Regions from separate parts of the Phytobacter sp. V69 genome, predicted to be linked through region 1. Evidence: riboswitches for the same ligand, from Rfam matches in the RefSeq annotation. Region 1 holds a riboswitch; the other holds the start of a gene.
What was found. A riboswitch is a leader RNA that binds a small molecule or an ion and turns the genes downstream of it on or off. The one in region 1 is predicted to bind thiamine pyrophosphate.
Positions count from the first base shown of each region.

Region 2: another riboswitch for thiamine pyrophosphate. It lies ahead of thiC (phosphomethylpyrimidine synthase ThiC); the one in region 1 lies ahead of thiB (thiamine ABC transporter substrate binding subunit).

Region 1 is NZ_CBFFRL010000012.1:27,394-30,806, reverse strand. It holds gene sgrR (HTH-type transcriptional regulator SgrR) at 1-1,376, shown strand, start outside; TPP riboswitch at 1,453-1,553, shown strand; gene thiB (thiamine ABC transporter substrate binding subunit) at 1,587-2,570, shown strand; gene thiP (thiamine/thiamine pyrophosphate ABC transporter permease ThiP) at 2,546-3,413, shown strand, end outside.
Region 2 is NZ_CBFFRL010000022.1:27,576-30,988, reverse strand. It holds gene hemE (uroporphyrinogen decarboxylase) at 1-335, opposite strand, end outside; gene nudC (NAD(+) diphosphatase) at 380-1,153, opposite strand; gene rsd (sigma D regulator) at 1,242-1,745, shown strand; TPP riboswitch at 1,800-1,920, shown strand; gene thiC (phosphomethylpyrimidine synthase ThiC) at 2,004-3,413, shown strand, end outside.

The DNA.
Region 1 (3,413 bases):
TACAACTGGTGGGCGATAAGAGCGCGGTCCGCCAGATGCTGGTCTCTCATTTGGGGCGTAGTTTCCGCCAGGGGCGGCATATTCTTCGGGTGTTGTACTACCGCCCACTGCGTAATTTGCTGCCTGGCACCGCCCTGCGACGCTCCGAAACCCACATGGCGCGGCAAATTTTCAGCGCCCTGACACGCATAAATGAGGAAAACGGGGAACTGGAAGCGGACATCGCGCATCACTGGAAGGCCATTACGCCGCTCCACTGGCGTTTTTATTTACGTCCCGGCATCCATTTTCACCACGGTCGCGAACTGGAAATGCGCGATGTTATCGCCTCTCTCGAGCGCGTCTGTACGCTGCCGCTCTATTCGCATATCACTCAGATTGTCACCCCGACGCCCTGGACGCTGGATATTCACCTGTCACAGCAGGACAACTGGCTGCCCTGGCTGATGGGGCATGTGCCAGCCATGATCCTGCCGCAGGAGTGGAACTCAATGGCGAATTTCTCCAGCCATCCGGTCGGCACCGGGCCTTACGCGGTCACCCGCAACAACAATAACCAGCTGAAAATCCACGCCTTTGATGATTACTTCGGCTATCGTGCTCTTATTGACGAGGTGAACGTTTGGGTGCTGCCGGAAATTGGTGATGAGCCGAACGGCGGCCTGACCATCGATGGCCCCACCGACGGCGAGAAAGCCGTTGAAAGCCGCCTTGAGGAAGGCTGTTACTATCTGCTCTTCGATGCCCGTTCACATCGGGGTGCAAACCAGGCCGTGCGCGACTGGATAAGTCAGGTACTTTCCCCCACCCGGCTGCTTTATCACGCAGAAGAGCATTATCAGCAGTACTGGTTCCCGGCGTATGGCCTGCTGCCGCGCTGGCACCATGCGCGCCCGGCCAGCGGTGAAAAGCCGGCGGGGCTGGAGTCGCTTACGCTGACCTTTTACCGCGATCACAATGAGCACAAAGCCATTGCCCACACCATGAGCAAGCTGCTGGCGCAGCATGACGTACCCCTTGAGATACAAGAGGTGGACTATGAGGAGTGGCACCGTGGCGATATCGTCAGCGATATCTGGCTCAACAGCGCCAACTTCACGCTGCCGCTCGATTTCTCCCTCTTCACCCATTTATATGAAGTCCCGCTGATTCAGCACTGCGTTTCACTGGACTGGCAGGCCGATGCGGAGCGTTGGCGCGCCGGGGAGATGAACCTAGCCGCCTGGTGTCAGCAGCTACTGGCAAGCAAAGCCATGGTGCCGCTGATTCACCACTGGCTAAGGATTCAGGGCCAGCGCAGTATGCGCGGTCTGCGCATGAACACCCTTGGCTGGTTTGACTTCAAATCCGCGTGGTTCGCCCCGCCCGACCCATAATCCTTACGTTTTTGGTACGTCCAGCCGAATAATGAAGGGATGCTTTCAGAAAACTTACAAACTCATTACAATGGCGCGGTGCTCAACGGGGTGCTGCGCCAAAAGCGTGTGCTGAGAAAATACCCGTCGAACCTGATCCGGATAACGCCGGCGAAGGGATTTGAGGCTATCGCTTAAAATCCTCTTTGCCACCCATTTTTGAGGTGCAAAGTGCTTAAAAAAGTTCTGCCATTCCTGCTGCTTGCCGCAGCACCCGCTTTCGCGAAACCGATCCTGACCGTTTATACCTACGACTCCTTCTCTGCAGAATGGGGGCCGGGGCCGGCGGTGAAAAAAGCCTTCGAAGCCGACTGCAACTGTGAGCTGAAATTTGTCGCGCTGGAAGATGGCGTATCGCTGCTTAACCGTTTACGTATGGAAGGCAAAAACAGCAAAGCGGATGTGGTGCTGGGGCTGGATAACAACCTGCTGGAAGCCGCCACACAGACCAAACTGTTCGCCAAAAGCGGCATTTCCCCGGACGCCGTTACCGTTCCTGGCGGCTGGAAAAACGATACCTTCGTTCCGTTTGACTACGGCTGGTTCGCGTTCGTTTATGACAAAAACAAGCTGAAAAACCCACCGAAAAGCCTGAAAGAACTGGTGGAAAGCGAGCAGAAATGGCGCGTGATTTATGAAGATCCGCGCACCAGCACGCCGGGCCTTGGCCTGCTGCTGTGGATGCAGAAAGTGTATGGCGATAAAGCCCCGGAAGCCTGGCAAAAACTGGCGGCTAAAACCGTCACAGTGACCAAGGGCTGGAGCGAAGCGTATGGTCTGTTCCTGAAAGGGGAAGGCGACCTGGTTCTGAGCTACACCACCTCTCCGGCTTACCACATCATTGAAGAGAAGAAAGACAACTACGCCGCCGCGGCCTTTATCGAAGGTCACTACCTGCAGGTTGAAGTCGCCGCCCGTACCGCTGCCAGCAAGCAGCCGGAGCTGGCAGAGAAGTTCCTGAAATTTATGGTCTCTCCGGCATTCCAGAACGCCATCCCGACCGGCAACTGGATGTTCCCGGTCAACAACGTCGCCCTGCCCGTGGGTTTTGACACGCTGGTGAAACCACAGACCTCGCTGGAATATACCCCGCAAGACGTCGCAACCCAGCGCGGCGAATGGATTAATGCATGGCAACGCGCCGTCAGCCACTAACCTTCGGCTGGCTGGTTCCCGGCCTGGCCGCCGCTACGTTAATGGTGGCGGTGGCTATCGCCGCGTTTCTCGCACTCTGGCAAAACGCCCCCACGGCAGATCTGGCTGCGCTCCTGCAGGACAGCTATCTGTGGCACGTGGTGCGTTTCTCTTTCTGGCAGGCCTTTCTCTCGGCGCTGCTTTCCGTCGCACCGGCTATTTTTCTCGCCCGCGCGCTCTATCGGCGACGCTTCCCCGGTCGTCTTGCTCTACTGCGCCTGTGTGCCATGACGTTGATCCTCCCGGTGCTGGTCGGGGTGTTTGGGATCCTGAGCGTCTATGGCCGCCAGGGCTGGATTGCCTCCGCGTTTCGCGCGGCAGGCCTGGAGTGGACATTCTCGCCGTACGGGCTGTTGGGTATTCTGCTGGCGCACGTCTTTTTTAACCTGCCGATGGCATCACGTCTGTTGTTACAGGCGCTTGAACAGATCCCCGGCGAACAGCGCCAGCTGGCGGCCCAGTTGGGGATGCGCGGCTGGTCGTTCTTCCGTTATGTCGAGTGGCCATGGCTACGCCGCCAGATCCCCCCGGTCACCGCGCTCATTTTTATGCTCTGCTTTGCGAGTTTCGCCACCGTGCTGTCACTCGGCGGCGGCCCGCAGGCAACCACCATTGAGCTGGCTATCTATCAGGCGCTGAGTTACGACTTCGACCCAGGGCGCGCGGCGCTGCTGGCGTTGATTCAGATGATTTGCTGCCTTGGGCTGGTGTTGCTTAGCCAGCGCCTGAGCAAAACCCTTTCCGTTGGTAGCCATCAGATTCAGGGCTGGCGCGACCCGGAAGACAGTCCATTCAGCCGTATCG
Region 2 (3,413 bases), on a different contig from region 1:
AGCTTTTGCACATCGGCTTTACAGGTAATCGGCGAGGTAAAACGTGGACCTTCGCCCGCTTCGAAATAAAGCCCTAATCCCATCGCATCCGGTACGGTGAGAATGTCCGAGAAGAGGATCGCGGCATCCAGCGGATAACGACGCAGCGGCTGCAGCGTCACTTCGCATGCCAGCTCCGCGTTTTTGCACAGCGACATGAAGTCACCCGCCTGCGCGCGCGTGGCTTTGTATTCCGGCAGATAGCGACCGGCCTGGCGCATCATCCATACGGGTGTCACGTCCACTGGCTGGCGCTGCAACGCGCGAAGGTAGCGATCGTTTTTTAATTCGGTCATGTTTACATTCCTTTAGCGTTTATGCGCCCAGTGTAACATGTATGTCACTCATACTCTGCCCGACACTGCGCCACCGTATCTTCAATCAGACGGCGCGCCACGGTGCCCGGAGGAGGGAGCAACGGCAGATCGTCATAGCGATACCAGCCCGCATCAATCAGCTCTTTCGGGTCGATAGCGATTTCGCCGCTGTCATATTCGGCCATAAATGCGGTCATCAGCGACTGCGGGAAGGGCCAGGGCTGGGAGGTCACATAGCGCAGGTTTTTCACTTTCACTCTGCTCTCTTCCATCACTTCACGGGCGACGCACTGTTCCAGCGTTTCACCGACTTCAACGAACCCGGCCAGCACCGTGTAAATGCCGTTGCGGTGACGCGTGTGCTGCGCCAGCAGAATTTTATCTTCACGACGAATGGCGACGATGATGCAGGGAGCAATCTGAGGGTAGTAACGTTCGCGGCAATGATCGCAGAGCATCGCCCATTCCGTTTGGCTGGGGTGCATGGTGTGTCCGCAGTAGCCGCAGAACTTATGTGAACGGTAAAACTCGGCCAGTTGTACCCCTCTTCCTGCTAACTGGAAGAGCCCAACATCTTGATCGATAACCTGGCGAACGGATCCCATTTCCTGCCGACGATTCTGGCGGATCATCCAGACGGGTTCACCCTGCCATTCGCCAATCTGGAGTGCGCTGAGACCCACAAGATCGAAATTTCCTGCACTTCCCCGTGGTAATTCTCCACCAGGAAGCCATAATTTTTGTTCATGGCTTACGATCCACCAGCCATTATCTGATGATTCGATAATTCGATGCATTTTGTGTGTGCTACCTTAGTTTTGGCATTTTGTTAACATTATTATTACATTCGGGTAGGCATTTAATCTTAATATTGCGGAGTCAATTATGCTAAACCAGCTAGAAAGCCTGACAGAGCGCGTTGGAGGAAGTAACAAACTGGTCGATCGCTGGCTGAATATTCGCAAGCAACTCCTGGTTTCTTACTACAATCTGGTTGGCATAAAACCCGGCAAAGGATCATACATGCAGCTTAACGAAAAAGCGCTGGACGAATTTTGCCATAATCTGGTCGATTACCTTTCCGCCGGGCATTTTAGTATTTATGAACGGATTATCAGTGAAATGGAAGGGACCAGCCCACTTTTAGCCGCCACTCAGCTTTATCCCCTTCTGGAAGTGAATACTCTGGAAATTATGGAGTACTACGATTCCAGCCTGGAAAACGCTATCGATGACGACAACTATGCCGAGTTTCAGCAGGCGCTGTCTGACATCGGCGAAGCCCTTGCGGCCCGCTTCACGCTTGAGGATAAGTTGATCGTCCTGGCCTTCGACAACAATCTTAAGAACAGCGCGAACGACGAAAGCGGAATCGCGCGCCCGGCTTGAGTTCTTTCGCATTAACGCGTAGTTTAAAAAACAGTCCCCCGTCTTCGGATGGGGTTTTTCTTGTCGGAGTGCCTATATTTCCGCTGATGAAGTGGAAAGGGCTGAGACCGTTAATTCGGGATCCGCGGAACCTGATCAGGTTAGAACCTGCGAAGGGAACAAGAGTAATCCATTCACATCAATCACCCTCGGGGTGATCTGCTGTCATTACTCCGTCCGTCGTCTGACAAGCCATATCCTTAACATTTGGAATGAGCTATGTCTGCCACTACTAAACTGACCCGTCGTGAACAACGCGCCCAGGCGCAGCACTTTATCGATACCCTGGAAGGAACAGCCTTCCCCAACTCAAAACGCATCTACATCACCGGTTCGCAGCCGGACATCCGTATTCCAATGCGTGAAATCCAGCTTAGCCCCACACTGCTTGGCGGCAGCAAAGAAAATCCACAGTACGAAGAAAACGAAGCCATTCCGGTGTACGACACCTCCGGCCCGTATGGCGATCCGGATGTGGCGATTGACGTCCAGCAAGGACTGGCAAAGCTGCGTCAGCCGTGGATTAATGCCCGTGACGACAGTGAAGAACTGCGCGATCGCAGCTCCGCGTATACCAAAGAGCGCCTTGCTGATGACGGCCTGGACGACCTGCGTTTTAGTGGCTTACTGACGCCGAAACGGGCCAAAGCTGGCCTGTGTGTGACCCAGTTGCACTACGCACGTCAGGGGATTGTGACGCCGGAAATGGAGTTTATCGCCATTCGCGAAAACATGGGCCGCGAGCGTATTCGCGGTGAGGTATTACGACAGCAGCATCCTGGCCACGGCTTTGGGGCGAATCTGCCGGAAAATATCACCCCGGAATTTGTGCGCGATGAAGTGGCCGCCGGGCGTGCCATCATTCCCGCCAACATCAACCACCCGGAATCAGAACCGATGATTATCGGTCGTAATTTCCTGGTGAAGGTCAACGCCAATATCGGTAACTCGGCGGTCACCTCCTCCATCGAGGAAGAGGTCGAAAAACTGGTGTGGTCCACGCGCTGGGGCGCCGATACGGTGATGGACCTGTCAACGGGCCGTTATATTCACGAAACCCGCGAGTGGATCCTGCGTAACAGCCCGGTGCCGATCGGTACTGTGCCGATCTACCAGGCGCTGGAAAAAGTCAATGGGATCGCCGAAAACCTGACGTGGGAAGCGTTCCGCGACACCCTGCTGGAGCAGGCTGAGCAGGGCGTCGACTACTTCACCATCCACGCAGGCGTGCTGCTGCGCTACGTGCCGATGACCGCCAAACGCCTGACGGGGATCGTCTCACGCGGCGGTTCGATCATGGCAAAATGGTGCCTGTCGCATCACCAGGAAAACTTCCTCTACCAACATTTCCGCGAAATCTGTGAAATCTGCGCCGCCTACGATGTCTCCCTGTCACTGGGCGACGGCCTGCGTCCAGGCTCCATTCAGGATGCCAACGACGAAGCCCAATTCTCTGAACTGCATACGCTGGGCGAGCTGACCAAAATTGCCTGGGAATACGATGTGCAGGTGATGATTGAAGGCCCCGGCCATGTGCCAATGCAGATGATCCGCCGCAACATGACCGAAGAGTTGGAACACTGCCATGAAGCGCCGTTCTACACCCTGGGGCCATTGACCACGGACATC